Azoarcus olearius: one gene and its partner. The protein of the gene in region 1 interacts with the protein of each later gene in a pairwise test. Links are inferred from orthologs where the notes say so. Each region holds a gene or a part of one and is shown on either strand. Other genes may lie near its edges.

The links.
Region 2: the proteins of dqs_RS10835 (region 1) and rlmB interact in binary tests that used the Escherichia coli proteins (3 or more experiments, as listed by UniProt). The link is inferred for Azoarcus olearius from one-to-one orthologs.

What each region holds. Positions count from the first base shown.
Region 1 is NZ_CP016210.1:2,351,010-2,366,206, forward strand. The notes cover bases 2,032-5,007. They hold dqs_RS10835 (bifunctional ADP-dependent NAD(P)H-hydrate dehydratase/NAD(P)H-hydrate epimerase), read left to right. Parts: upstream 2,032-2,742; coding sequence 2,743-4,272; downstream 4,273-5,007. Other genes in these bases: dqs_RS10830 (SpoVR family protein), read left to right, coding at 2,032-2,701; dqs_RS10840 (HD-GYP domain-containing protein), read left to right, coding at 4,350-5,007. Also shown: dqs_RS10825 (YeaH/YhbH family protein), read left to right, coding at 1-1,169; more of dqs_RS10830, read left to right, coding at 1,166-2,031; more of dqs_RS10840, read left to right, coding at 5,008-5,603; dqs_RS10845 (DMT family transporter), read left to right, coding at 5,644-6,534; nadC (carboxylating nicotinate-nucleotide diphosphorylase), read left to right, coding at 6,618-7,466; thrC (threonine synthase), read right to left, coding at 7,645-9,108; dqs_RS10860 (homoserine dehydrogenase), read right to left, coding at 9,268-10,575; dqs_RS10865 (pyridoxal phosphate-dependent aminotransferase), read right to left, coding at 10,620-11,948; dqs_RS10870 (Mth938-like domain-containing protein), read left to right, coding at 12,113-12,493; dqs_RS10875 (MFS transporter), read right to left, coding at 12,499-13,725; dqs_RS10880 (mannose-1-phosphate guanylyltransferase/mannose-6-phosphate isomerase), read right to left, coding at 13,804-15,197. UniProt on the Escherichia coli protein: Bifunctional enzyme that catalyzes the epimerization of the S- and R-forms of NAD(P)HX and the dehydration of the S-form of NAD(P)HX at the expense of ADP, which is converted to AMP.
Region 2 is NZ_CP016210.1:1,047,049-1,062,268, forward strand. What follows is about bases 149-3,147. They hold rlmB (23S rRNA (guanosine(2251)-2'-O)-methyltransferase RlmB), read left to right. Parts: upstream 149-1,265; coding sequence 1,266-2,030; downstream 2,031-3,147. Other genes in these bases: rnr (ribonuclease R), read left to right, coding at 149-1,273; dqs_RS05000 (nitrate regulatory protein), read left to right, coding at 2,195-3,147. In the rest of the region: more of rnr, read left to right, coding at 1-148; more of dqs_RS05000, read left to right, coding at 3,148-3,496; dqs_RS05005 (ABC transporter substrate-binding protein), read left to right, coding at 3,831-5,090; ntrB (nitrate ABC transporter permease), read left to right, coding at 5,107-6,039; dqs_RS05015 (ABC transporter ATP-binding protein), read left to right, coding at 6,052-6,846; cobA (uroporphyrinogen-III C-methyltransferase), read left to right, coding at 7,217-7,981; dqs_RS05030 (nitrate reductase), read left to right, coding at 9,280-12,054; dqs_RS05035 (methyl-accepting chemotaxis protein), read left to right, coding at 12,093-13,280; dqs_RS05040 (nitrate- and nitrite sensing domain-containing protein), read left to right, coding at 13,352-14,245; dqs_RS05045 (putative bifunctional diguanylate cyclase/phosphodiesterase), read left to right, coding at 14,248-15,220. UniProt on the Escherichia coli protein: Specifically methylates the ribose of guanosine 2251 in 23S rRNA.

The DNA of each region.
Region 1 (15,197 bases):
TTTCGGAAGCGATACAGGGACGCTCCATCCGCGACCTCGACAACGGCGAAAAGGTGTCGATTCCGGCCAAGGATCTGTCGGAACCCCATTTCCAGCACGGTAAGGGCGGCATCTGGGAGCAGGTGTACGCCGGCAACGACCAGTTCTCCAGCGGTGACCTGATCAACCGGCCGCTGGGGGGCGGGTCGGGTGGCTCGGGCAGCGGCAAGGCGAGCAACGAGGGCGAAGGCGAGGACGATTTCGTCTTCCAGCTATCGCGGGAAGAGTTTCTCGACATCTTCTTCGACGACCTCGCGCTGCCGAATCTCGTGCGCACGCAACTCGCGCGCATCACCGACTACAAGACCCAGCGCGCCGGCTTCACCAACAGCGGTGTGCCGGCCAACATCAACATCGTCCGGTCGATGCGGGGAGCGCTTGGCCGCCGCCTGGCGCTCGGTTCGCCTTACAGCAGCCGGCTGCGCGAACTCCAGCGCGAGCTCGAGGACGCCCTGCTGCGTTTCGGCGAGGACAGCGACGAAGTGCGGGCGCTGCGGGACGAGATCGGCAAGCTGCGGCAGAAGATCGACAACATTCCTTTCATCGACAGCTTCGACCTACGTTACAACAACCGGGTCAAAGTGCCGCAGCCCACCACGCAGGCGGTGATGTTCTGCGTGATGGACGTGTCGGGCTCGATGGACGAAGAGAAGAAGGCGACGGCAAAACGCTTCTTCATGTTGCTCTACCTCTTCCTGAACCGTACCTACGAGCATATCGACGTGGTTTTCATCCGCCATCACACGGTGGCCAAGGAAACGGATGAGGACGAGTTCTTCCATTCGCGCGAATCGGGCGGCACCGTGGTGTCCAGCGCGCTCAACCTGATGCGCGACATCGTCCGCGAACGCTATGCGGGCGGGCAGTGGAACATCTACGGCGCGCAGGCTTCCGATGGGGACAACTGGGACAACGACTCGCCGATCTGCAAGGACGTGCTCGGCAACGACATCCTGCCGTGGTGCCAGTACTTCGCGTACATCGAAATCACGCCCGGAGAGCCGCAGAACCTGTGGCGCGAATACGAGAAGCTGCAGTCCGCTCACGTCAACTTCGCGATGCAGCGCATCGAGAAGGCGGCCGACATCTACCCGGTGTTCCGGGAACTCTTCAAGAAGACACTCGCATGAAGCGACACGCCACGAAGATGACGCCGCTGCCGAGCGGGTCCGAATGGTCCTTCGATGCCATCGAGCGCTACCACACCGAGATCGCCCGGGTCGCCTCGAACTACCGGCTCGATACCTATCCTGTACAGATCGAGATCATCACCGCCGAGCAGATGATGGACGCCTACGCCTCGGTGGGCATGCCGGTGAACTACCACCACTGGTCGTTCGGCAAGCACTTCCTCGCCACCGAGAAAGGCTACCGGCGCGGACAGATGGGACTGGCGTACGAAATCGTCATCAATTCCAATCCCTGCATCGCCTACCTGATGGAGGAGAACACGCTGCCAATGCAGGGCCTGGTGATTGCGCACGCTGCCTATGGCCACAACAGCTTCTTCAAGGGCAACTACATGTTCCGCACCTGGACCAATGCGGACGCGATCATCGATTACCTCGTCTTCGCCCGGAACTACATCGCCAGCTGCGAAGAGCGCTACGGCGAGGAAGAAGTCGAACTGCTGCTCGATTCTTGCCACGCGCTGATGAACCTCGGAGTGGACCGCTACAAGCGCCCGCCCAAACTGTCGCTTGCAAAGGAAAAGCTGCGCCAGGCCGAGCGTGAGGAATACCTGCAGGGCCAGGTGAACGACCTGTGGCGCACCCTCCCCCAGATGGAAGCCCGCACCGGCGCGGTGGCAGAACGGCGCTTTCCGGACGAGCCGGAGGAAAACCTGCTCTACTTCATCGAAAAGAACGCGCCGCTGCTCGAACCCTGGCAACGCGAGGTGGTACGCATCGTGCGCAAGATCGCGCAGTACTTCTTCCCGCAGCGGCAGACCCAGGTGATGAACGAGGGCTGGGCGACGTTCTGGCACTACACGCTGCTCAATACCTTGTACGACGAAGGATTGCTGGCCGACAGCTTCATGCTGGAGTTCCTGCAATCGCACACCAACGTGGTTTACCAGCCGCCGTACAACAGCCGCTGGTACAGCGGGATCAACCCCTACGCCCTCGGCTTTGCCATGTGGCAGGACATCCGGCGCATGTGCGAAAACCCCACCGAGGAAGACCGTCGCTGGTTTCCGGACATTGCCGGCAGCGACTGGCGCGACACCTTCGAATTCGCGATGCGCAATTTCAAGGACGAAAGTTTCATCGCCCAATACCTGTCGCCCAAGGTCATGCGCGACTTCCACATGTTCGCCATCCTCGATGACGACCACCAGGACAAGCTCAAGGTCTCCGCCATCCATGATGACGCGGGCTTTCGGCGCGTGCGCGAAGTGCTGTCGGACCAGTACAACCTTGGCAGCCGCGAGCCCAACATCCAGGTCTGGAATGTCGATTTGCGCGGTGACCGCTCGCTGACCCTGCGGCACCAGGAGTACCGCCGCCGCATGCTGGGTACCACCACCGAGGAGGTCATCAAGCACGTCGCGCGGCTGTGGGGCTTCACCGTCCGGCTTGAAGCAGTGGACGAACACGGCGGAGTGGAATTGATTCACGAGGCCCGGCTGGAGAAGCGACGCGCCAACGGACTCGCATGAGCAGGCTGTAGAATCGGCCGCCTTGCCCCCCGGAGTCCATCATGTTCGCGCCCGCCCAGCCCATCTGTCCTGTCGCCGGCATCCGTGCGATCGAAAAGACGCTGATCCCGAGCGCCCGGCCGTCGTTGATGGAACGGGCGGGCCGGGCCGCCGCCGAGGACGCGGTGCGATTGTTGATCGACCGGCCCGGGCCGGTGCTGGTCGCATGCGGACCCGGAAACAACGGGGGCGACGGTTTCGTGATGGCGCGCCAGTTGCTGCAGGCTGGACGGGAGGTCACCGTCGCCTTCGCCGGAACGGCCGACGCTTTGCCCCCGGACGCCGCCAAGGCCTACGCGGACTTTGTCGCCGCCGGTGGCACCTGGATTCCCGAACTTCCGCCGGTGCCGGCGCGCGGGTGGGCGCTGGTCGTCGACGCCTTGTTCGGAATCGGACTCGGACGGCCGGTCACCGGCCGGCTGGCCGCGTGGATACAGACGCTCAATGCGCAGTGCGCTCCGCGCATGGCGCTCGACATTCCGAGCGGACTCGATGCCGACGCCGGCCGCCTGATGGGCGAAACCTTCCGCGCGACGCACACCACCACCTTCATTGCGCTGAAGCCCGGTCTCCTCACGCTCGACGGACCGGACCACTGCGGCGAAATCTCGCTGCAACGGCTCGAGATCGACGCCCCTTCCTGGGCGCCCGACGTCGGCTGGGAGATCACGCCGAGCCTGTTCGCGAAGCAGTTGCAACCGCGCCCGCGCAACACCCACAAGGGTCGCTACGGCGATGCGGCGGTACTCGGTGGCGACAGCGGCATGGCCGGCGCGGCTCTGCTGGCAGGGCGTGCCGCACTGTGGCTCGGCGCCGGCCGCGTCTACTGCGGGCTTCTGGATCCGGCAGCACCGTCGGTAGACGTGCTGCGCCCCGAACTGATGCTGCGCCGGGCCGAGGCGCTGCCGGAGGCGCTCAGTGCGCTGGCGGTGGGGCCCGGTCTCGGCCGCAGCGGCGCCGCCGCCGACCTCGTCGCGCAGGCCATCGAGCGGGATATTCCGCTGCTGATCGACGCCGACGGACTCAACCTCGTTGCAGAAAGTGCCGAACTCGAAGGGCGACTCGTGAAGCGCACTGCGCCGACGCTGCTGACCCCCCACCCGGCTGAAGCCGGCCGCCTGCTCGATTGCGACACCGCCGAGGTGCAGCAGGACCGCGTCGCGAGCGCGCGCGAACTCGCCCGCCGCTACCGGGCCACGGTTGTGCTCAAGGGCTGCGGCAGCATCATCGCCACCGCGGACGGGCTTTGGTATATCAACGGCACCGGGCATCCCGGCATGGCGACAGCCGGCATGGGCGATGTGCTGAGCGGTGTCGTGGTCAGCCTGCTCGCGCAGGGGTGGCCGCCGACCGATGCCATGATTGCCGGCGTGCATCTGCACGGGGCCGCGGCGGATCGCCTTGCGCGCGAGGGCGTGGGCCCGGTCGGCCTCGGTGCCGGCGAGGTGGTCGAGGCTGCGCGCGGCGTCTTCAACGGTTGGCTGGTGGCGCGCAGCCGTTCGCCAGGCTGGGGTGCAGCCGGCCTTTCCTGAAATCCCTTCACTATTCCTTTGGTAGCGTCGCCGCAGCATACAATGGCGCGCCCCGCGTTGCCCCGTCCGCCCACGCCATGCAGAAACTCAGCGTCGATCGTCTTCGCCCCGGCCTCTACGTATCGCTCGCATCGGTGGGCTGGATGCGCCATCCCTTTCTGCTCAACGAGTTCCGCATCTCCTCGGAAAAGCAACTCGCTGCGCTGCGCGAACTTGGAATTGCAACGATCGACTGGGATCCTGCCCGCAGCACCGCCGAGCCGCTGCCAGAGACACAACCGGCCGGCGGCAGCGAGGACGATACGGTCGATTTCGGCGCTGCAGCGCTCGATGCCATGCTGGACGAAAAGCGAGCGCGACTGGAGCACCTGCGTCAACGCCGCGAGGGCCTTGCCCGCCGTGAGCGCCAGTTCGAACAGGAGGCTGCGGCTGCGGCCGAGATACTGAAGGGCTTTCCCGCCCGCGCCAACGAAGCGCACGCGCGGTGCAAGGCCCTGGTGGCCGATGTCGTCGCCGGCCTCGTCGGCACCGAATCGATGGTGGTCCATCTGGTCAACCAGAAGGCGCGCGATCCTGGCCCCTCCGCCCACGCGCTCAACGTGATGGTGTTGTCGCTGCTGCTTGGCCGCGCCGCGCGCCTGCCGGAGGACGAACTGCGTCTGCTCGGCGTGGGCGCCCTGCTCCACGACCTCGGCAAGGCCGAGCTGCCGCCACGCATCGTCCGCGCGGCCGAGCGCACGCCGCCGGAGGAAACGTACTACCGCGCGCACATCGGCTACGGCATCAAGGCGCTCGCCGCGGTGCGCGAACTGCCGGTGGCGGTACGCAACATCGTCGCCTGCCATCACGAGCACAGCGACGGCAGCGGCTTTCCGAACGCGCTGGCCGGCGAAAAGATTCCGCGGCTTGCCCGCATCGTCGCCATCGCCAACCGCTACGACAACCTCTGCAATCCGTTCGACCTGACCACTGCAAAGACGCCGTCGGTGGCGCTGCGCCAGCTGTTTGCGGCCGAGGGCAAGCACTTCGACGGCGCGCTGTTGCAGCTCTTCGTCAAGACGCTCGGGGTGTTTCCACCCGGCTCCTTTGTCCAGCTCTCCAACGGGGCGACGGGTCTGGTCATCGAGACCCACGAAGACGATCTGCTGCATCCGCTGGTCATGCTGTATGACCGCGACGTGCCCCGCAGCGAAGCCATGCTGCTCGACCTCAAGGAGGTCGAACTCAAGGTGGAGAGCGCGCTCAGCCCCGCGCGCCTGCCGCTGGAGGTCGTCGAATACCTCGCCCCGCGCGGCCGCGTGGATTACTACGTCGAAGGCGCCGGCGGCTGACCCCCGCGCCCTCCCCCTACGCCCCCTCTACCCGGCCTCGATGAGTTCCTCCCGACATTTGCTCCGCGCCGTCGCCATGCTGCTGGGCGCGCTGTTCTTCTTCGTACTGCTCGACGCCACCGCCAAACACCTGGGCCAGACTTACCCGGTGCCCATGCTGGTGTGGGCGCGCTATGCCGCCCACTTTGCGCTGATGCTGGTTTTCCTCGGCCCCTCGATGCGTTTTCGGCTGGTGGCTACCCACCGGCCTGCGCGCCAGGTCGTGCGCGCGGTTTGCTTGCTCGGCACCACGTTCTTCGGCATCGCCGCGCTGACACGGATGCCGCTGGCCGAAACCACCGCGATCGTGTTCGCGGCCCCGCTGATCGTGACCCTGTGCGCGCGTCCGCTGCTCGGCGAGCATATCGGCGTATTGCGCTGGATCGCGGTGCTGATCGGCTTCGTTGGCGTGCTGCTGATTGCCCGCCCCGGCAGCGGACTGGTCCGGGAGGGGGTGATGCTTGCGCTCGGCGGCGCCTTTTCCTATGCCGCCTATCAGATCCTCACCCGTCAGCTCTCGCCCACCGAGAATCCGGTAACGATGCTGTTCTACACCGCGATGATCGGAACGCTGGCAATGTCGGTGCTGCTGCCGTGGATCTGGAGCGGGCCGATGCCCGGCTGGCGGGACGGGCTGATGATCATGTCGCTCGGTGCCTTCGGCGGTATCGGCCACTTCCTGCTGACGCGCGCGTTCCGGGACGCGCCCGCCTCGGTGCTTTCGCCCATCCTGTACGTCCAGCTGGTCTGGGCCACCGTGGTGGGATGGATCGCTTTCGGGCATGTGCCGGACGGTGCCGCGATGCTGGGTATCCTGACTATCGCCACCGCCGGCGCCATCATCGCCATCGACAGTCGCCGGGTGCCGGCCGCCGGACGCCACAAGGCCTGAGCCACAACATCGAGATGCCCCGCGGAGGCCGGGCGCCCTTGCGGTGCTAGAATCGCCGTCCCGCAACTCGACCGTCTCCCGTCATGACAATCTCAGAGCAACTCCGCGTCGAGATCCAGCGCAACGTATCCGCCTCGCTGGCGGAAGACATCGGCACCGGTGACCTCACCGCCCGCCTCATCGCGGCCGAAACCGAAGCGCGAGGCCGCGTCATCACCCGTGAAGACGCCGTGGTCTGCGGCACCGCATGGTTCGACGCGACCTTTGCCGCCCTGAGCCCGACCACCTCGGTGCTGTGGCACGTGCGTGACGGTGAACGGGTCGAAGCGGGGCAGCTGCTGTGCGAGGTGGACGCCAGCGCGCGCGTGCTGCTGACGGCTGAGCGTACCGCGCTCAACTTCCTGCAGCTCTTGTCCGGCACCGCCACCGTCACCCGCCGCTTCGTCGATGCCGTGGCCGGTACCCGCGCCAAGATCGTCGATACCCGCAAGACACTGCCCGGTCTGCGTCTGGCGCAGAAGTACGCGGTATCCGTCGGCGGCGGCACCAATCACCGGGTTGGCCTCTACGACGGCATCCTCGTGAAGGAAAACCACATCATCGCTGCCGGTGGTATCCGCCAGGTGGTGGAGCAGGCGCGAGCGATCGCGCCGTCCAACGTCTTCATCGAGGTCGAAGTGGAGAACCTCGACGAGTTGCGCGAAGCGCTCGATGCCGGCGTCACCATGGTGTTGCTGGACAACATGAGCCTGGAAGAAATGCGCGAAGCGGTGAGGATCACCGCCGGGCGTGCCGAGCTTGAGGCTTCGGGCGGCGTCAATCTCGAGCGCGTGCGCGCGATCGCCGAAACCGGTGTGGACCGGATATCCATCGGCAGCCTGACCAAGGACGTCCGCGCGCTCGACCTCTCGCTGCGGCACGTCGAGGAATAAGGGGCGCAAGCGGCCGCAGCACTTCGCGTGTTGCGGCCTTGCCCTTGCCCGCTACGCGGCGCGGAACCAAGACTGGAGCCCCGCCGCCGTCACATCCCTTTGCCCCGCCGAGGCCCCCCCGGCGATCCGAAGCCGCCTCGGCCACGTCAACGGACGCGGCCGAAGCACCACAACGGGGTCAGACCCGGGTAGTGATGAAGCGCTTCACGGCCTCGACATCCGGCGCCATCACTTCCACGCGCTGCGGCAGCGCTTCGATGCCTTCGAGGTCTGCAGGACGCTCGGGCTCACGGCCGAGCGCTTCCTGGATGGTTTCCGCAAACTTCACCGGCAGCGCGGTTTCCAGCACCAGCACCGGCACGCCGGCGGGCACTGTGTCCGCCTTCTCCCAAGCCACCTTTACGCCGTCCGCGGTGTGGGTGTCGATCATCACGCCGTACTTGTCGAACACCTTGCGGATGGTCGCGAGGCGGTCGGCGTGCGAACTGCTGCCGGAGGCGAAGCCGAAGCCGCCGATGCGGGAGAACTCGCCGGACGCGGTCAGATCGAAAGCGGCACCGCCGTCGACCTGCTTCCACAGCGCGGCCACCTTCTGCGGATCGCGGCCGACGAGGTCGAACACGAAACGCTCGAAGTTGGACGCCTTGGAGATATCCATCGACGGGCTGGAGGTGACATGGGTTTCCGCCGCCTTGCGCGGGCGATAGACGCCGGTGCGGAAGAACTCGTCGAGCACGTCGTTTTCGTTGGTGGCGAGGATCAGCTTGGCGACCGGAAGACCCATCTGGCGAGCGATATGGCCGGCGCAGATGTTGCCGAAGTTGCCCGAGGGCACGCAGAACGCGACCTGCTGGTCATTGCTCTCGGTGGCGGCGAAATAGCCCTTGAAGTAATAGACGATCTGCGCCGCGACCCGCGCCCAGTTGATCGAGTTGACCGCGCCGATCTTGTACTTCGCCTTGAAGGCGTGGTCGTTGGAGACCGCCTTCACGATGTCCTGGGCATCGTCGAACATGCCGGTGACGGCGATGTTGAAGATGTTGCCGTCCTGCAGCGAGTACATCTGGGCACGCTGGAAGGCGCTCATCTTGCCGTGCGGCGACAGCATGAACACGCGCACGCCGTGCTTGCCACGCATCGCGTACTCCGCGGCGGAGCCGGTGTCGCCCGAGGTGGCGCCGAGGATGTTGATGGTCTCGCCGCGCTTGGCCAGCACGTACTCGAACAGGTTGCCGAGCAACTGCATCGCCATGTCCTTGAAGGCGAGCGTCGGGCCATTGGAAAGCTCAAGCAGGCCAAAGCTGCCCTTGCCCGCGGCATCCTTCTCCAGCCAGTGCACCGGGGTGATGTCGGCGGGGTTGTCGCCGGCGCGCACGTGGCGGTAGACATCGGCGGTGTAGGTCTTGTCGCAGATCGCCTTGAGGTCGGCGGCGGGAATGTCGGTGATGAACTTCGACAGGATGGCGAAGGCCAGGTCGGCGTAGGAGAGCTTGCGCCAGGCGTCGAGTTCGGCGCGGGTCACCTGCGGATAGGTTTCCGGCAGGTAGAGGCCGCCGTCGGGCGCCAGGCCGCCGAGCAGGATGTCGCAGAATTCGGGATTGGCGGGCTGGCCGGCGTGGCCGCGGGTGGAGATGTACTTCACGGAACAGTCCTCGGGATCAGCGGATGTGCGCAGCGCGCCGGGCGGAGCGAACGCAAAGGCGAGAGTTTAGCGAAAGCAGGCCGGGGCTTCGCGGCTTTGTGCCGGCGGTAAACGAAGAATCGGCGCCGGAGCGCCGACTCAGCTTTAACCCGGCAGCGCTCAGAGGTTTTCGAGCCGCAGCTTGGTGACCTTGCCCACCACCACCGGCAGCGCTTCGATCTTGGCGATCGCGGCGTTGGCGTTCTTCTCCACCGTCTGGTGGGTCAGCATGATGATGTCGGTCTGCGCTTCGCCTTCGCCCGGCTCCTTCTGGATCATCGCGTCGATCGAGATGTCGCTGTCGGCGAGGATGCGGGTGATGTCGGCGAGCACGCCCGGCTTGTCATCCACCCGCAGGCGCAGGTAGTAGGAGGTGACCACTTCCTCGATCGGCAGAACCGCCACGTCCTGTACCTGGTCCGGCTGGAAGGCCAGGTGGGGCACGCGGTGTTCCGGATCGGCGGTGTGCAGGCGGGTGACGTCGACCAGGTCGGCGATGACGGCCGAGGCGGTCGGCTCTGCGCCGGCACCCTTGCCGTAGTACAGCGTCGCGCCGACGGCGTCGCCCTGCACCAGCACCGCGTTCATCGCGCCTTCCACATTGGCGATGAGGCGCTTTTCCGGGATCAGCGTCGGATGCACGCGCAGTTCCACGCCTTCGTCGCGGCGGCGGGCGATGCCGAGCAGCTTGATGCGGTAGCCGAGCTGCTCCGCGTAGCGGATGTCGGCGGCGTCGAGCTTGGTGATGCCTTCGACGTAGGCCTTGTCGAACTGCATGGGGATGCCGAAGGCGATCGCGCTCATGATGGTCGCCTTGTGGGCGGCATCGATGCCTTCGATGTCGAAGGTCGGGTCGGCTTCGGCATAGCCGAGCGCCTGGGCTTCCTTCAGCACGTCGGCGAACGGCAGGCCCTTGTCGCGCATTTCCGACAGGATGAAGTTGGTGGTGCCGTTGATAATGCCGGCCAGCCACTGGATGCGGTTGGCGGACAGGCCTTCGCGCAGCGCCTTGATGATGGGGATGCCGCCGGCCACCGCGGCCTCGAAGGCGACCATCACGCCGCGTGCCTGCGCCGCGGCGAAGATTTCGTTGCCGTGGACCGCGAGCAGCGCCTTGTTGGCGGTAACCACATGCTTGCCGTTCTCGATCGCCTTCAGCACCAGTTCGCGGGCGATGCCGTAGCCGCCGATCAGTTCGACGACGATATCGACTTCGGGGTCGGTCACGACCGCGAAGGCGTCGTCGGTGAGCTTGACCCCGCCGCCGGTGACGCTGCGGGCGAGCTCGAGGTTCTTGTCGGCCACCGCGGTAATTCGGATCGGACGCCCGGCGCGACGCGTGATTTCTTCTTCGTTGCGTTTGAGGACGGTGAAGGTACCGCCGCCGACGGTTCCGATGCCCAGCAGGCCAACGTTGATCGGTTTCATTCAGTGCTTCCGTTTCTGTCGTGTGAAAGGTGGTTCGGTGAGGTTCAGGTGCCGTGGCGCTTGCGATAGCCTTCGAGGAAGCGCGCAACGCGGCCGATGGCGTCGCGCAGGTCGTCCTCGTGCGGCAGGAAGACCAGGCGGAAGTGGTCCGGATCGGGCCAGTTGAAGCCCGTGCCCTGCACCAGCAGCACGCGCTCGGCTTCGAGCAGTTCGGCAATGAAGGCCTGATCGTCCTCGATCGGGTAGATCTTCGGATCGAGGCGCGGGAACATGTACAGCGCCGCCTTGGGCTTGACGCAGCTCACGCCGGGGATGGCGGTGATCAGTTCGTGCGCGAGGTCGCGCTGGCGCCGCAGCCGGCCGCCGTCGGCGACGAGGTCGTCGATGCTCTGGTAACCGCCCAGTGCGGTCTGGATCGCGTATTGGCCCGGCACGTTGGCGCACAGGCGCATCGAGGCCAGCATGTTGAGGCCTTCGATGTAGTCCTGGGCGTTGCGCTTGTCGCCACACACCACCATCCAGCCGGCACGGTAACCGCAGGAACGGTAGTTTTTCGACAGGCCGTTGAAGATGATGGTCAGCACGTCTTCCGACAAAGCCGCCAGCGAGGTGTGCACTGCGCCTTCGTACAACACCTTGTCGTACACCTCGTCGGCGTACAGGATCAGGTCGAACTCACGCGCCAGCGCGATGATGCCTTTCAGCACCGCTTCGGGGTACAGCGCGCCGGTCGGGTTATTCGGGTTGATCACCACGATCGCGCGGGTGTTGGGCGTGATGCGCTCGCGCATGTCGGCCAGATCGGGCAACCAGCCGTTGCCTTCGTCGCAGATGTAATGCACCGGCGTGCCGCCCGAAAGGCTCACCGCCGCGGTCCACAGCGGATAGTCCGGCGCGGGAACCAGCACTTCGTCGCCCGGGTTGAGCAGCGCGTTCATCGCCATCACGATCAGCTCGGACACGCCGTTGCCGATGTAGATATCTTCCATGCCCACACCCTTGATGTGCTTCTGCTGGGTGTAGTGCATCACCGCCTTGCGCGCGGCGAAGATGCCCTTGGAATCCGAGTAGCCCGCCGAATTCGGCAGGTTGCGGATCATGTCCATCTGGATTTCTTCGGGCGCGTCGAAGCCGAACGAGGCGAGGTTGCCGATGTTCAGCTTGATGATCTTGTGGCCCTCGTCCTCCATCTGCTTTGCGCGCGTGAGCACCGGACCGCGGATGTCGTAGCAGACGTCCGCCAGCTTGGCGGATTTGCGCACGGCGCGCGGCGTGGAGAGCGGTGACGGACTCGCGGCGGCTGCACCGGCCTCGACCGCAACCAGGGGTTCGGTGGGGGCTGGTGCCAGATTCAGAGTCTTCGCCGCGTTCATGTCCTTGTCCTGTAAAGCGTAGATGGGATGGGCCGGCGGAATTGCCGGGCATCGGTCGGGAGCATCCACGCGCAGCCGCCGCCGCGCGCGAAAGGCTGTTATCTTAGCCCCGCGGCCGCAGGCCGGCAATTTGGCCCTCGCGGCCGCCAGAACGGATTTCCGACATGAAGCTCAACCAGGACCAGAACGCAGGGATCAACATGGTGACCGGCTACGGGGCCGATCACCTCATGGTGAACAAGGTACGGCACGAGGGCAGCCTGTTGCTCACGGCGGACCGCATCGTGGCCGGCTGGGCGGCGGGCGGTTTCGAGGGCCTGACCGAAGCCGATTTTGCCGCCGCGCGCGACCTCGGCGTCGAGATCGTGCTGGTCGGCACCGGGGCGCGTCAGCGCTTTCCGCAACCGGCGCTGCTCCGGCCCCTGATCAACGCCCGCATCGGCTTCGAAATCATGGACCTCGCGGCAGCCTGCCGCACCTACAACATCCTCGTCGGCGAAGGCCGTTCCGTTGCGGCGGCGCTGATCCTCGACCCGCCTGCCTGACCGCCTCAAGCCCGCCCTTGGGGAGGCGGCGACGTAAACCACAATGGCAGGTAGCTCAGTACCTGCAGCGTGACGAGGATGCCCAGTGCGACGCCCAGCGCCGCCGCCATCGCCATGCCGCCTCCGCGCAGGTGGTCCACGATCAGGCCGATGCCCCACTGCACTGCGAAGGCGCCGGCAAAGGCCATCAGGTTTACCGCGGTGCTGACGCGTGCGAACAAGGCGCGCGGAAAATGCGACGCGGCCGCGAGGTAGGACTGCGCATTCACCGCCGACAGCAGCCCGAGCAGGAACCACGCCGGGAACAACGGCGCAAGGTCGAACACGATCGCCGCCTCCACCGCCAACATGCCCGCATAGCCCAGCCGCATCAGGTGCAGCGGCCGCACCCCGCGCCGAGACAGGTGCGTACCCCAGGCGCCGACGGCAAGTTGTCCGCACAACATGCCTACGTTCAGCACGACCAGATAGTGCGCGGCCCTTGCCAGTTCCAGTCCGTTTACGTGCATCAACCACGGCACCGCCCATAGCCCCTGGAGCGCCATGAAGCCTCCTGTGAAACACGCGGAAGCGGCCGCAAAGCGAAGGAAGGCCGGGGAGCGGAAGATGCGTCCAACCGATGCAAGCGCCGCCCCGACCGTGTCCTTGGAGGTGTGCGCGGCCTCGTCCGGCAGGCCGGTGATCATCAGCACCGCAACCACCAGTCCGCTGACGGCGACGAGCCAGAACACGCCGCGCCAACCCACCCACGGCAGCAACGCCTCCACCGGCGTGCTTGCCGTCAAGGCGCCCAGGGCGCCAGCGGCCATGATGAAGCCGGTCATGGAGCTTTGGCGTTCGGCGGGATACCAGGACGCGAAGCCCTTCAGCGCGCCCATCAGGCACGCCGAAACACCCAGCCCGATCATCGCCCGCCCCCCCGCGAGCGGCAGAAAGCCCTCGCCGAGCGCGAACACGGCCGCACCGCCCGCCGCGAGCAGCAACAGCAAGGCTTCGACCCGGCGCGGGCCGTAGCGGTCGAGGGCGATCCCGACCGGAATCTGCGCCAGTCCGAAGGCGAGGAAATAAGTGCTGGTGAGTAGCCCGAGTTGAGCGCTGCTCAACCCGAGTTCCCCGGTCAGCGCAGGCGAAATCACCGCATTGACGGTACGCAGCAGATACGAGAGGTAGTAGCCGAGCGCGAACGTGACGAAGATGCGCAGCCCGGCCGGAGGGCGGACGACTGAGGTCATGCCGGAAGTCCTGCCGAAAACGCCTGATTGTGCCCGATCCGGGCACCGCCGGCCTCGCCGCGGACTACCGGCGCCTCATCAGCCCTCGGTGCGCCCGTAGGTGTCCTCGAAACGCACGATGTCGTCTTCACCCAGGTAGCTGCCGGACTGGACCTCGATGATCTCCAGCGGCACCTTGCCGGGATTCGTCAGCCGATGGGTGTGGCCGAGCGGAATGTAGGTCGACTCGTTTTCGCCGAGCAGGAAGACCTTGTCGCCTGCGGTCACTTCAGCGGTGCCACGGACGACAATCCAGTGCTCCGCACGGTGGTAGTGCATCTGCAGGCTGAGCTTGGCGCCCGGATTGACCACGATGCGCTTGACCTGGAAGCGGTCGCCCGCGTCGATCGAGTCGTACCAGCCCCAAGGCCGGTAAACCTTGCGGTGCGTGCGGGTGAGGCTGCGGCCCTCGGCCTTGAGCCGGGCGACCACGTTCTTCACCGACTGGGTGTGGCTCTTGTGGGCCACCATTACCGCGTCGGCCGTCTCCACCACCACCATGTCGTCACAACCCACGGCGGCCACCAGGCGGGTGCTGGCATGCACCAGCGTATTGCGGCTGGACTCGAACAACACCTCGCCGCGCGCGCTGTTGCCGGACGCATCCTTGGGGGAAACCGCCCACAGCGCGTCCCACGCACCCACGTCCGACCAGCCCGCCGACAATGGCACCACCACGCCCTGCCCGACCTCCGGCGCCGACTGGAGCTTCTCCATCACCGCGTAGTCGATCGAATCCGAGGGGCAGTTCTCGAAGGCACCCTTGCCGACGCGCAGGAAGTCCGCATCGGCCTTGCGTTCCACGAACGCGGCCTCGCACGCCGCGGCCATCTCGGGGTTGAAGCGCTCGATGGCACGTAGCCACACCGAGGCCTTCATCATGAAGATGCCGCTGTTCCAGAAGTATTCGCCGCTGGCGACGTAGCGCTCGGCTGTCGGCGCGTCCGGCTTCTCGACGAACTCGGCCAGCACGCGCGACGTCGCCGCGCCGGAAACCGCCGGGCCCACCCGGATGTAGCCGTAGCCTGTCTCCGGGTGGTCCGGCACGATGCCGAAGGTGACCAGCGCGCCCGCCGACGCCAGCGCGGCACCCTCGCCTATGGCCAACTGGAAGCGCTCGACGTCGGTGATGACGTGGTCTGCCGGCATCACCAGCAGCACCGGATCGTTGCCTCCGGCCGCGGCGGCAAGCGCGGCAAGCGTCAGCGCCGGCGCGGTATTGCGCCCGACCGGCTCGAGCACGATGCCAGCGCTCGCGACGCCAATTTGGCGCAGCTGCTCGGCAATGATGAAGCGGTAGTCTTCGTTGGTGACAACCAGCGGCACCGGATCCACCTCGCCCGCGAAATCCTTCAGACGCACCGCGGTCTCCTGCAGCAGAGACAGTTCGCCGGTAAGCGGAAGGAGTTGCTTGGGGTAGGTTTCGCGCGATG
Region 2 (15,220 bases), 1.3 Mb from region 1 along the record:
GGCCGTGCTCGCCGGCGAGCACTACGCCGCGGGCGACTGGGACGACATCGGGCTGCACTGTTCGACGACCGAACGCCGCGCCGACGAAGCCACGCGCGACGTTGTTGCCTGGCTCAAGTGCTACTACATGCAGGACAAGGTCGGCGAGGAGTTCGAAGGCAGCGTCTCGGCGGTCGTGCCCTTCGGCCTGTTCGTCGCGCTCGATGGCATCTTCATCGAAGGCCTGCTGCATGTGTCCGAACTCGGCGCCGATTATTTCCACTACGACGAAGCCCGCCACGCGATGCTGGGCGAGCGTACCGGCAAGCAGTTCCGCCTGTCCGATCGGGTGCGTGTGCAACTGGTGCGGGTCGATATGGAAACCAACAAGATCGACTTCCGCCTGGTCGAGGGGCCGCTGCTTGCCAAACCGGCGCGAAAGGCAGCCGCCCCTGCAACCGAAGCGCTCGTCGAGGTGCCGCAGGACGCCGCTGCTCCCGTCGCCCCCGCTGGCGGCCGCAAGCGCAAACCGGCCGTGGAGAAGGCGCCGCAGCGCGCCACGGAAACGGTAGAATCGCCGCCCCCGCAGACGGCGGCGGCGAAGACGAAGCGCGCGCGGAAGGCGCCGGTCGTCGAGGTGGCAGCGGAGGCGACCCCGACGGCCGCGGCAGAGCCGGCGAAGGCCTCCGCGACGCGGACCCGGCGCCGCAGCGCAGGGGCTGTGGCCGAAACCGCCGCGGTGACGGCCGGCACGGCTGCTTTCCAGGCGGAGACGCCGGCGGACGCGGTGGTCGCCGAGTCGGCGCCCAAGGCGAAGACCAGGAAGACGGTCAAGCGGGCCGGGCAGGAAGACGGCGTGGCGTCGGCAGGCGAAAGTGTGCCGGCGGAGCCCGCCGCGCCGGCCAAGACCCGTCGCAAGACTGCGGCGCCCGCGCCGGTACCCGAGGCGAAGGCGAAGCCTGCGACCAGGACGCGTGCCGCCAAGCCTGCTGCGCCGGCGGAGGCACCGGCGACAGAACAAGCGCCCTCCGCCGGGGCGGCGCCGCGCAAGCGTGCCGCGCCGAAGACGACCGCCGCGGCCCGGCCCGATGCGGAGGACGCGCCGACGCCGAAGGCACTGACTACCAAGAAAGGCGCGAAGGCCAAGGCGCCGGCAGCCGTAGCCGCCGGCGCGGCAACGGGCGCGAAGGCCGCTGCGCGCAGCAGGGCCAGGGCCACCACGACAACCGAAACCGGCGACAAGGCGGAGCCCGCCAAGCCGGCAACAGCAAAGAAGGGTAAGCGCATTGGCTAAACCAGCAGAATCCTCGGCCACGCGCCTGATCTACGGTTTTCACGCGGTATCGGCCAAGCTCCGCCACGCGCCCGAGGCGGTGCTGGAGGTCTATCTGTCCGGCGACCGCAAGGACGCGCGGGTCAAGAAATTCCTCGCGACTGCGGAGGCGGTTGGCACCCGCATCGTGCCGAGCGAACACGAGCGGCTCGACGCACTGGTGGGCACGCGGCGCCATCAGGGCGTGGTGGCGCGCATCGACGCCACCCGGCGTGAGATCAAGCTCGCCGACGTGCTTGACAACCTCGACGAGAACGCGCTGATCCTGGTCCTCGACGGCGTGCAGGACCCGCACAACCTCGGCGCCTGCCTGCGCGTGGCAGATGCCGCCGGCGCCCACGCGGTGGTCGCACCCAAGGACCGCGCGGTCGGCCTCAACGCCACCGCCGCCAAGGTCGCCAGCGGTGCGGCCGACACGGTCCCCTACATCACCGTGACGAATCTGGCGCGCGCGCTGCGCGAAATGCAGGAAGCCGGCGTGTGGGTGGTGGGCGCGGCCGGCGAGGCGGAGAAATCCGTCTACCAGGTGGACCAGCGCGGCCCGCTCGCATGGGTGCTCGGGGCCGAAGGCGACGGTCTGCGCCGCCTGACCCGCGACACCTGCGACGAGCTGGCGCAGATTCCCATGCACGGCTCGGTCGAAAGCCTCAACGTGTCGGTGGCGAGCGGCATCTGCCTGTTCGAGGCCCGCCGCCAGCGCGCCGACGTTAGCGCCTGAAGCCCCGCGCGGGCGGCGGGGGGACGCACGGCCACTATGGGTGGCATGCAACCTGCATGCACGCTTGGCCGCAAGGTTACCGTTGTCGTTCCCGGCCCGAGGGCGTATACGCGCCCGGAGCGCGCGCCGGGATTGCCTATGATGCTGAAGCAAGGAGAGAAGCGATGAAGTCCGCGCTGGGTTTCCTGGTCGCGGCCAAGCGCTGCGAGATCCACGGGCTGGAGCAGCTCGAAGTGACCTGCGGCCTGGTCAAGGGTGTCAGCGAGCTGGTGCACATGCTGCAGAAGGAGCGTGGCGCTTCCAATGTGTTCCTGGCCTCGCGCGGCAGCCGTTTCGCCGACAAGCGCAGCGAACAGGTTGCCGCCACCGAGGCGGTCGAGATCCAGGTGCGCGACCTGTTCGACCGCCTCGCCACGGATTCCGCACGCATGGCCGGCGGCATGCGTCTTTTCAGCCGTATCGCCTACGTGCTGCACGCGCTCAACGCCCTGCCGGCGCTGCGCGAACAGATCGAAGGGCTGCGCCTGGGGCCGGAGCAGGCCACGCATTCGTTCAGCGAACTGATCGCCGGGTTGCTGGCGGTGGTGTTCGAGGCCGCGGACACCGCGGTCGACCCGGCGATTTCGCGTGCGCTGGTGTCGCTGTTCAATTTCATGCAGGGCAAGGAGCTGGCCGGGCAGGAGCGCGCGGTCGGTGCCGCCGCGTTGGCCGCCGGGCGCTTCGAGGCCGGCGAGCAGCAGCGCATGCTGCACCTCATCGAGGCGCAGGAGCGCTGCTTCCAGCTCTTCATCGAGTTCGCCGATCCCACGCTGCGCACGATCTGGCGCAACGCCCAGGTCGCGCCGGAGATCGCCGAACTGGAGCGCATGCGCCGCATCGCCACGACGACGCCCGCCGGGCGCCCGGTGGACGACACCAGCCAGCGCTGGTTCGACTGCGCCACCGCGCGCATCGACGTGATGCGCCAGGTGGAGGATTGCGCCACCAACGCGCTGCTGCAGCTGTGCGAGAACACGCTGGCTGCCGCGCGCACCGAACTCGCCGAGCACGCCGCGTTGCTCGACACCCTCGAGGCCGCCGGCGGACCGGATGTGCTGCCGCCGGCGGCGCTGTCGGCACTGGTGGAGCGCGCCGGTGTGACGGCACCGGCAGGCGCGCCGGCCGCGCCGGAAGCGCTGCACGCGGCCGATGGGCTGGGGCCGCAGCTCGGCCGCTCGGTATTCGAGCTGATGCAGGATCAGGCCCAGCGCCTGCAGACCATGAGCGACGAACTCAACACCGTGCGCGCGGCGCTCAACGAGCGCAAGGTGGTCGAACGCGCCAAAGGCCTGCTGATGGCAAGCCGCGGTCTCAGCGAAGAAGAGGCCTACAAGCTGCTGCGGCAAACCGCGATGAACCAGAACCGCCGCCTCGTCGAGGTGGCCGAAGCCACGCTGGCGCTCGCCGACGTGTTGCGATCCGAATAGGCGATCGCGCTGCGCCGCGGGCCTTCGGCCTGTGGTGCAGATCCTCCGATTGACCGCACTCGCATTGTGCGAATTGTCGACTTGTCGCACTGCAGCAGTGCGCCCCGGTTGTCGGTGCTTCCTCAAAATCTCCCTTAAAACCGCGTGGTTGCGCGCTTTTGCTGTGCACCACGCGGTTGGCACGCTTGCTGCTAAAGAGGTAGCAAGCTGAACCAACGACGGTTCGGCGTTCGATGACCGAACACTGGACAACGGCGTCCATTTCTTCTCCGCACGGATGTGGGGACGGAAATGGACGCCTTTTTGTTTTTTGGACTTCGCCTAGGAGCGCGAGATGACCAAGCAGACCTTCACCACCCCCGAACTGTCCCGCCGGGGCTTTCTCAAGGCCAGCGCCGCGGCGGGTACCGCGACGCTGCTGTCCGGGCTCTTCCCCGGTGGCGTGTGGGCGGCGGGTTCCGACGCGCCCGAGAAGAAGGAAATCAAGGTCGGCTTCATTCCGCTGACCGACTGCTCGTCGGTGGTGATGGCCGCGGCGCAGAAGTTCGACGAGAAGTACGGCATCAAGATCGTGCCGAGCAAGGAAGCGAGCTGGGCCGCGGTGCGCGACAAGCTGGTCTCCGGCGAACTCGACGCCGCGCACGTGCTGTACGGCCTGGTCTACGGCGTGCACCTCGGCATCGGCGGGCCGAAGAAGGACATGGCAGTGCTGATGACGCTGAACAACAACGGCCAGGCGATCACGCTGTCGAACCAGCTGAAGGAGAAGGGCGTCATCGACGGCGCCTCGCTGAAGAAGGTGGTCGCGGCGAGCCCGGCCGGCACCTACACCTTCGCGCAGACCTTCCCCACCGGCACCCACGCCATGTGGCTCAACTACTGGCTGGCGGCCAACGGCATCAACCCGCTGCAGGACGTGAAGTCCATCGTGGTGCCGCCGCCGCAGATGGTGGCCAACGCGCGGGTCGGCAACATGCACGGCTACTGTGTCGGCGAACCCTGGAACCAGCGCGCCATTGTCGACGGCGTGGGCTTCACCGCCGTCACCACGCAGGATATCTGGGTCGATCACCCGGAGAAGGTGCTCGGCACCACGGGCGACTGGGTGACCAAGAACCCCAACGCTGCGCGCGCGCTCACCGCCGCAATCCTGGACGCCTCGCGCTGGATCGATGCGTCGATCGCTAACCGCCGCACCACCGCGGAAACGGTGGCGGCACGCTCCTACGTCAATACCGACATGGACGTGATCCTGGGCCGCATGCTCGGCCGCTACGAGAACGGCCTCGGCAAGACCTGGGACGACGCCAACGCGATGAAATTCTTCAACGACGGCGCGGTGAACTTCCCCTATCTCTCGGACGGCATGTGGTTCCTCACCCAGCATCGGCGCTGGGGGCTGATCGACAAGGACCCCGACTACCTCGGCGTCGCCAAGGCGATCAACCGCATCGACATCTACAAGCAGGCCGCCACCGCGGCCAACGTGGCCCTGCCCAAGAGCGACATGCGCAGCAGCAAGCTGATCGACGGTGTGGTGTGGGACGGCAAGGATCCGGCGAAGTACGCCGCCGGTTTCAAGATCAAGGCCTGAGTCAAGGAGCGAGCAAATGGCGACTGCAACTGTGACGGTGGAAGAGGCGGCGGCCGTGGCGGCCCCGCTGGAGAGCGGTCCGGCGCGTAGCGTGGCGGCCCGCAACGACAAACCGGCGCCCGCGCCGGTGCAGGCGGCACCCGCCGCCGAGCCGCGCACCAGCCGTGCCGGCGAATGGCTGGGCGCGATCGTGCGCGCGGTGCTGCCGCCCGTCATCGGCCTCGCGCTGCTGGTGGGGCTGTGGCACCTGGGCACGATGAACGGTGGCGGCCTGCCCAGCCCGGCCAAGACCTGGAACGCGGCGGTGGTGCTGTTCTCCGACCCGTTCTACCAGGCCGGTCCCAATGACCAGGGCATCGGCTGGAACGTGCTCTCCTCGCTGCAGCGCGTTGGCATCGGCTTCGGCATCGCCGCGCTGGTGGGCATTCCGGCCGGCTTCATGCTGGGCCGCTTCGCGGTGCTGTCGCAGATGATGAACCCGATCATCAGCCTGCTGCGCCCGGTGTCGCCGCTCGCCTGGCTGCCGATCGGCCTGCTGGTGTTCCAGCGCGCCGACCCGGCGGCGACCTGGACCATCTTCATCTGCTCGATCTGGCCGATGATCCTCAACACCGCGCAGGGCGTCACCCGCGTGCCGCAGGACTACCTCAACGTCGCCCGCGTGCTCAACCTGTCGGAGTGGAAAGTCTTCACCAAGATCCTGTTCCCGGCGGTGCTGCCTTACATGCTCACCGGCATCCGCCTGTCGATCGGCACCGCGTGGCTGGTGATCGTCGCCGCGGAAATGCTCACCGGCGGCGTCGGCATCGGCTTCTGGGTGTGGGACGAATGGAACAACCTCAAGGTCGAGCACATCATCATCGCCATCTTCGTGATCGGCACCGTCGGCCTCATCCTCGAACAGGCGCTGATGCTGATCGCGCGCCGCTTCAACTACGAAAGCCGTTAAGGAGTCGCGACCATGAGCAAGAAGATCGTCCAGATCGAAAAGGTCGGCCAGACCTTCGAGACCAAGAAGGGCAAGTTCACCGCGCTGCGCGACATCCACCTCGACATCCACGAGGGCGAGAGCATCAGCCTGATCGGCCACTCCGGCTGCGGCAAATCGACGCTGCTCAACCTCATTGCCGGTCTCACCCGGCCGACCTCGGGGGTGATGCTGTGCGACGGTCGCGAGATCGCCGGTCCCGGCCCGGAGCGCGCGGTGGTGTTCCAGAACCACTCGCTGCTGCCGTGGCTGACCTGCTTCGACAACGTCTATCTCGCGGTGGAACGCGTCTTCGCCCGCAAGGAAGGCAAGGCCAAGCTCAAGCAGCGCACCCACGAGGCGCTCGCGCTGGTCGGCCTGACCCACGCCGAGAACAAGTATCCGCACGAGATCTCCGGCGGCATGAAGCAGCGCGTCGGCATCGCCCGCGCGCTGTCGATGCAGCCGCGCATCCTGCTGATGGACGAGCCGTTCGGCGCGCTCGATGCGCTGACCCGCGCCAACCTGCAGGACGAGCTGATGAAGATCCTCGCCGCCACCAAGGCCACCATGGTGATGGTCACCCACGACGTGGATGAGGCGGTGCTGCTGTCCGACCGCGTGGTGATGCTGACCAACGGCCCGGCGGCCACCATCGGCGAGATCCTCGAGGTCAAGCTGGAGCGCCCGCGCGACCGCCTGGCGCTGGCACACGACCCGCAGTTCGGCGAATGCCGCGCCGCGATCATGGAGTTCCTGTACCAGAAGCAGCTGCGCGTCGCGGCCTGAGCACCCCGACCCACTGGCGGCCGGTTCCCTGCGGGGGCCGGCCGCCTGTCGTTTACGCGGCCATGCGATGTTGTGGTGCAGCATCGCGGGCGATGCACCAGCCCGGTGCTGCGCGGGCATGCCAGAGAGCCCTCAGGCTGTCCGTTTGTGTCTGAAATATTAAATAGAATCAATCAGTTGTCGGTTGATTCCCACTCTGGCACCGCTCTTGCATTCACACACGCAAAGGCCGGGGCAACGAGGCTCCGGCACTGTGCTGATGCAAGGCATGCGGACAACGGCGTCCGCCGTTTCCCGGTTCTGCGGAACCTGTGGAAACGGCGAGACGCCGTTTTTTTTCGCCTCAAGTTTGACGTTGGAGGGTTCGATCATGGCCAAGGTAACGCTTGTCGGGGCAGGGCCCGGCGCGGCTGATCTGCTGACTGTTCGTGCGGTGCGCGCCATTGGCCAGGCCGATGTGCTGCTTGCCGATGCGCTGGTGACCGAGGAAGTGCTGGCACTCGCCAAGCCGGGTGCGCGCGTGCTGCGCGTCGGCAAGCGCGGCGGCATGAAGTCCACCGCGCAGGACTTCATCCACCGCGTGATGGCGCGCTACGCCCGCCGCGGCTGCGCGGTGGCGCGCGTCAAGGGCGGCGACCCCTTCCTGTTCGGCCGCGGCGGTGAAGAGGCCGAATACCTCGAAGCGCTCGGCATCGAGGTCGAGGTGGTGCCGGGTCTCACCTCCGGCATCGCGGTGCCGGCGGCGGTCGGCATTCCGGTCACCCACCGCGCCCATACCCACGGCGTCACGCTGGTTACCGGCACCGCCGGCGACGGCCGCGACGAGCCAAACTGGGCGGCGCTGGCCAAGTGCGGCACCACGCTGGTGATCTACATGGGGCTGGGCCGGCTGCTCAACATCGTTGCGCGCCTGATCGCCGCCGGCATGCCGCCGGACACCCCGGCCGCGGCGATCGCCTCGGGCACGCTGCCGGGCCAGCGCCACGTCAAGGGCACGCTGGCCGACCTGCCGCTGCGCGTCACTGCCGAAGGCCTCAGCTCGCCGGCCATCATCGTCGTCGGCGAGGTCGCCGCGCTTGCCCGAGTGCCCGGACTGGCGATGGATGAGTCCGACGTGCGCGCGCTCGCCGCGTGAGCCAGGAGAGCGCAATGCGCAAACAGAAACTCGTCATGGTCGGCAACGGCATGGCCGGCGTGAAGACGCTGGAAGAGCTGCTCAAGCACGCGCCGGATGCGTTCGAGATCACCGTGTTTGGCGCCGAGCCGCACGGCAACTACAACCGCATCCTGCTGTCGCCGGTGCTGGCGGGCGAAATGAGCCTGCCGGAGATCATGCTCAACGACATCGGCTGGTACCGCGCCCACGGCATCACGCTGCATGCAGGCCGCCGCGTGGTGGAGATCGACCGCGCCCGCCGCATCGTGCGCGCCGACGACGGCACCGAGGCCGCCTACGACCGCCTGCTGCTCGCCACCGGCTCGGCGCCTTTCATCCTGCCGGTGCCCGGCCGCGAACTGCCCGGGGTGATCGCCTACCGCGACATCGCCGACACCGAGGCGATGATCGACGCGGCCCGCCAGCACCGCCACGCGGTGGTGATCGGCGCCGGCCTGCTCGGCCTCGAAGCGGCGAATGGCCTGGTGCTGCGCGGCATGGACGTCACGGTGGTGCATCTGGGCGGCTGGATCATGGATCGCCAGCTCGACCAGCCGGCGGCAGAGCTGCTGCAGGCTTCGCTCGAAGCCAAGGGCATGCGCTTCCGCCTGCAGGCACAGACCGCGGCGCTGCTGCCGGGGGCGGGCGGGCGCGTTGCTGCCGTGCAGTTGCAGGACGGCAGCACGCTCCCGGCCGATCTGGTCGTGATGGCCGCCGGCATCCGCCCCAACACCGCGCTGGCCGAAGCGGCCAAGCTGCGCTGCGAACGCGGCATCGTCGTCCACGACACGCTGCAGACAGTGACCGATCCGCGCATCTATGCGGTGGGCGAATGCGTCAATCATCGCGGTACCGCTTACGGCCTGGTGGCGCCGCTGTTCGAGCAGGCCCGCGTCTGCGCCAACCATCTCGCCGGCCACGGCATCGGCCGCTACACCGGCTCGGTAACCTCGACCAAGCTCAAGGTCACCGGCGTCGATGTGTTCTCCGCCGGCGACTTCATGGGCGGCGAAGGCTGCGACGAGATCGTGCTGCACGACCGTGCCGGCGGCATCTACAAGAAGCTGGTGCTCAAGGAGAACCGGCTTGCCGGCGCGGTGATGGTGGGCGACACCGCCGACGGCGCCTGGTACTTCCAGCTGGTGCGCGAGGGCGGCGACGTTTCGGCGCTGCGCGACCACATGATGTTCGGCCAGCGCTTCACGCAGTCCCAGCTGGCGGGCGCCGCCTGCCCGGGCTGAGCGCGCGGCGACGGCGAGACGCAAAGGAATGAAGACATGGAGCCCCACATGAACCTGGCCGACCTGGGCCTGAAGGCCAACGAAACCCGCTCGGTGTGCTGCTACTGCGGCACCGGCTGCGGCGTCATCGTCGAGCGCGACGGCGGCCGCATCACCGGCGTGCGCGGCGACCCGGCGCATCCGGCCAACTTCGGCCGGCTGTGCACCAAGGGCTCCACGCTGCACCTGGCCGCCGCGCCCGGCGGCCGCGCGCTGTACCCCGAACTGCGCAGCACCCGCGCCGACAGCCGCCGCCGCGTCGGCTGGGACGAGGCGCTCGACACCGCCGCCGACCGCTTCGCCGCGATCATCCGCGAGCACGGCCCGGACGCGGTCGCTTTCTACATCTCCGGCCAGCTGCTGACCGAGGACTACTACGTCTTCAACAAGCTCGCGCGTGCGCTGGTCGGCACCAACAACATCGATTCCAACTCGCGGCTGTGCATGTCGAGCGCGGTGGCCGGCTACAAGGGCACGCTCGGTACCGACAGCGTGCCGGCCAGCTACGAAGACCTCGCGCTCGCCGACCACCTGCTGATCACCGGCGCCAACCCCGCGTGGGCCCACCCCATCGTGTTCCGCCGCATCGAGGAGGCGAAGCGCGCCAACCCCGACCTCTTCATCACCGTGATCGACCCGCGCCGCACCGAAACCGCCGAGTTCGCCGACCTGCATCTGCAGATCGCTCCCGGCACCGACGTGCTGCTCTACAACGCGATGCTGCACGTGCTGTTGTGGGAAGACCTGATCGACCGCGACTTCATCCGCGACCACACCAGCGGCTTCGACGCATTGCGCGAGCAACTCGCTGATTGTTCGCCGGCCAAGGTCGCCGGCCTGTGCGGCGTGCCCGCCGACAAGATCGTCGAGGCGGCGCGCCGCTTCGGCAAGGCGCGCGGCGCGGTGTCGCTGTGGTGCCAGGGCCTCAACCAGTCGCACCACGGCGTCGCCAACAACAGCGCGCTGATCCATCTGCATCTGGCCACCGGCCAGATCGGCCGCCCCGGCGCCGGCCCGTTCTCGCTCACCGGCCAGCCCAACGCCATGGGCGGCCGCGAAGTCGGCGCCATGGCCACCATCCTGCCGGCCCACCGCGACCCCGCCAACGCCGACGACCGCGCTGATCTCGCCCGCCTGTGGGGCGTGCCGGCACTGCCGGAAGCGCCGGGCCTGGCCGCGGTGCAGATGTTCGACGCGATCGGCGAAGGCCGGATCAAGGCGGTATGGATCGCGTGCACCAACCCGGCGCAATCGCTGCCCGACCAGGACAAGGTGCGCGCCGCGCTGGACAAGGCCGAATTCGTCGTCGTCCAGGAAGCCTTCGCCGACACCGAAACCGTGCCCTATGCCGACCTGCTGCTGCCGGCGGCGAGCTGGGGCGAGAAGTCCGGCTCGGTCACCAACTCCGAGCGCCGCGTCAGCCGCGTGCGCGGCGTGGTGCCGGCGCCCGGCGAAGCCCGCCCCGACTGGGCGATCGCCGCCGATTTCGCGCGCCGCCTGCAGACCCGCCTCGCGCCTGCTGCTGCGGCGGGCTTCGACTGGGCCGACGAGGCGGCGGTGTTCGCCGAGCACGTCAGCCTGTCCGCCGGCCGCGACTGCGACATGAGCGGCCTGTCCTACGGCGTGCTCGAAGCGCTCGGCCCGCAGCAGTGGCCGTACCCGCAAGGCGCCGGCGGCGGCACGCTGCGCCTCTTTACCGACGGCCGTTTCAACACCGCCGACGGCCGCGCCCGCTTCAATCCGGTCGGCTTCCCGGTGCGCCACGCGCCGTTGCCGGAACCGACCGATGCCGCTCACCCCTTCGTGCTCACCACCGGCCGCCTGCGCGACCAGTGGCACGGCATGAGCCGCACCGGCAAGGTCGCCGCGCTGTGGGGCCACACCCCGCGCGCCGAGGTGGCGGTGAACCCGGCCGATCTCGACCGCCGCGGCCTCGCCGCCGGCCAGCTGGTCAAGGTCGCCAGCCGGCGCGGCGCGCTGGTGCTGCCGGTGGCCGCCGACAGCGGCGTGGCCCCCGGCCAGGCATGGATTCCGATGCACTGGGGCGGCGCCACGCTGGCACAGTCGGGCACCAACCTGGTGACCTCGGCGGCAACCGATCCGGTGTCCAAGCAGCCAGCGCTGAAGCAGGCGGCGGTGTCGATCGCCCCGGTGGACTTCGGCTGGCGCGCGGCGTGGGCCGCGCAGGCGCGCGACGGCGCCGAGGCGGTGGCATGGATGGCGGCGCTGCAGCCGCAGCTGGCCGCCTTCGGCTATGCCGCGCTGTCGCTGGCGGGCCGCGAGCGCAGCGTGGTGGTGCTGCAGGTCGCCGACACCGCGCCGGCACCCGCCGAACGGCTCGCCGATATCGACCAGCTGTTCGGCTGCGTGGCCGACGACCACGCGGTGCTCGCCTTCCGCGACAGCCGCCGGGGCATCGACAAGCGCGCCCGCATCGCCGATGGCACGCTGGTTGCTATCCGCCTCGTGGGCGAAGTGGCGGCGGCCGACTGGCTGATTGCCGCGATCGTTGCAGGCGAACCCGCCGAGCCGCTGCGGCCGTGGCTGTTCGCGCCGCTGTCGCGCCCGCCCGCCGGGCTTGCCAGGGCCGAGCGCACGGTGTGCAACTGCTTCGGCATCGGCGAGCAGCAGATCCGCGAGGCGATCGGCGGGGGCGCCGACCTCGACGCGCTGCAAGGCGCACTCAAGTGCGGTACCGCCTGCGGCTCCTGTCTGCCCGCGCTGCGGCGCATGGTGGCGGAAGGGGCTGTCGCGGAGGTCGCTGGCGCGTGAAACCGGCGGGTACGCCCGCCACACCACAGGAGCAAGGGATGACGACGATGGCGATGGCGACGGCGGCGCGCGCCCGCGCAGTTCCGTGGCGACCTGCGCGCGGGCTGCTCGGATTGTGGGGTGCCACGGTGGCCGCAACGAGTGTTCTGTTCCTCGCCGAGGGCATCGCGCTGCAGGCCGTGGGCGCACTCGGCATGCTGGCCGCACTGGTGGCGGCGCTGCGCGCGGGGGGGCGGTTCGAGCGCCGGCTCGCGGAGCTGGATGCCTTTGCCGCGGCCTGCGCCGGCGGCCACTTCACCGCCCGGCTCACTACGCCGGCCGATGACGCGCTGACGCCGCTCGCCGAGCACCTCAACGCGGCCGTGCGTTGCATTGCCCAGGTGCTGGCCGAACTGGATCGCGCCGGTGCCGAACTGCGCAACGTCTCGCGCGAAACGCTGGCCGATGTGGCGGCCGGCGAGGCCGGCGTGCGCAGCCAGCGCGACATCACGGTGTCGTCCGCGGCGACGCTGGAACAGTTGATCACCAGTCTGGCCGCCACCCGCGATGCGGCGGCCGACGCCGCCCAGGCGGCCGAAGGCGCTGCGCGCGAGGCGGCACGCGGCGAAGCGGAGGCGGGCGCCGTTGCCGCCGCGATGGGGGCGGTGGCTGCCGACGTGGATGCCGCAGCGGACGTGGCCACGGCCCTGGCGGAGCGTTCGCGCCGGATCGAGGGTATCGCGGCGACCATAGGCGGCATCGCCGCACGCACCAACCTGCTCGCGCTCAATGCCGCGATCGAGGCGGCGCGGGCGGGCGAGGCGGGGCGCGGCTTCGCCGTGGTGGCGGACGAAGTGCGCCAGCTTGCCGACGGCAGCGCTGCGGCGACCGCCGAGATCGGCAGTCTGATCCAGGAGGTGTTGGCCGAGGTCGACCGGCTGGCGCGTGTGATCGGCGACACCCGCCGCAGTGCCGGCGACAGCTGCGCGCGGGCGCAGGCCGCCGCAAGCTTGCTCGCGACCATCCGCGACGCCGCCGGCCAGACGCAGCTGCGCATCCGCGAGATCGCCGAGGCGAGCGCCGAGCAGAGCATCGCCGGCGAGCGGATTGCGGGCGATGTGGAACAGGTCGCGCGGCTGGCTGACGACAACGCGCTCCGAATCGGCGAAAGTGGTGAACTCGCGCGCTACCAGGACGAACTGGTGGGCCGGCTCGAAGAGCGGCTGGGCGCGTACCGCTACGAATAGTCGCGGCGCGCTCTATCGGCCGCGCCTGGGCCGGGCGGCGGTGGAAACAGGATCAGCAACGGGACGCAGCAATGATGGAATGGCAAATGGGCATGGCCGCGGCGCTGGGCGGCGCGGCGGCGCTGTGGGCGTTGCACCGGGTGTTCGGGGCCGGCGCGGCCGCCGGCGGCCGCCGCGCGCTGGCGGCGCTCGGCAGCGTCGGGCGGCTGACCGAACTGATCGCCCAGGTGCAGCAGCACCGCGGCATGAGCGGCGCCTGGCTGGCAGGCGATGCGAGCTTCGCCAACCGCCTGCCAGCCCGCCAGGCGGCGGTGGCGGCCTTGTTCGATGCGCTGGTCGAGGACGCCACGCGCGAGGACTTCGAGCGCCTGCCGTGCTTCGGCAGCGCCGAACTCGAGGCTCTGCAGCGCGACTGGCAACAGCTGGTGGAGCAACTGCCGCGCTTGAGCCCGGAGGAGAGCTTCCTGCGCCATTGCCGGCTGATCGCCGTGGTGCTCGGCTGGCTGGGAGCGCTGGGCGAGGCCCGCATCGCCCAGCAAGGCGCGGCCAATCTGGCGCCCGCGGTGCGCAAGGCGGTGGCGGATCTGCCGGCGCTGGCCGAATGTCTCGGCCAGGCACGCGCGCTGGGCAGCGCGGTGGCGGCGCGCGGCCGCTGCGCCCCGGTGGCGCGGGTGCGGCTGCATTTCCTGGTGTCACGCGCGGGCGGCCTGCTTGCGCGCGCGGCGCAGGGCGCCGGCGCTGGCGCCGCGCGTCCGGTCGGCGCGTTCCTGCAGGCCCTGCGAGAGCGCGTGCTGCAGGGCGAGCGCGTCGGCATGGACGCGGCGACCTGCTTCCGCCTCGGCACGGAGGCGGTGGATGCGGTGTACGTGTGGCTCGCGCAGGAGCGTTCCGGCATCGAGCACGCCCTGCACGGCCTGCCCTCCGCCCGTCCGCGCTGGGGTGAGCGCGCCGGCGTGCGGGGCTGAGGGTGGCCGCTCTGCTGTTACCCGCCCTGCTGGCGGGCGCCTGCGCGCTGGCGCTGGGGCTTGCGCTGCGCTTGAGGGCACTGCACCGCCAACGGGATGCCGCCGCGGCGCAGGCCGCCGAAGCGGAACTCCGCTTTCGCAGCATCTTCGACAACGCCGTGCTCGGCATGTACCAGACGACGGAAGACGGCCACTACCTCGCCGCGAACCAGGCGCTGGCCGACCTCTACGGTTACCCCACGCCCGCCGCGCTGATGGCCGGACTGTCCGATATCGCCGGCCGGCTCTATGTGGAACGCGGCCGGCGCGACGACTTCAAGGCGCTGATCCGGGCGCGGGCGCGCGTGGTCGATTTCGAATCCGAGGTGTATCGCCGCGACGGCGAGCGCATCTGGATCAGCGAGAACGCGCACGCGGTGCACGGTGCCGACGGGCGTTTCCTGTACTACGAGGGTTCGGTCGAGGATATCTCCGAGCGCCGCCGCCACCGCACCCAGCTTGAGCATCAGGCCACCCACGACCCGGTCACCGGCCTGCCCAACCGCTATCTGCTGCAGGACCGCCTCGACCGCGCGATGGGCGCGGCACGTCGCCGTGACGAGCGTTTGATGGTGGCCTTCATCGACCTCGACAATTTCAAGTTCGTGAACGACAGCATGGGCCACGCGGTGGGCGACCGCCTGCTGGTGGAGATGGCGCGGCGGTTGCAGGCCTGCGTGCGCGAGACCGATACGCTGGCGCGCTACGGCGGCGACGAGTTCGTGCTCATCATCAGTAGCGCGGCCGCCCAGGCCGACCCGGTGCAGGTGCTCGAACGCGTGCACGATGCGGTGCGCCAGCCGCTGGCGCTGGAAGGGCGCGACCTCAGCGTGGGCTGCTCGATGGGCGTGGCGGTCTATCCGCGCGACGGCGCCGATCTGGAAACCCTGCTGCGCCACGCCGATGCGGCGATGTACCAGGCCAAGGCGGCGGGCA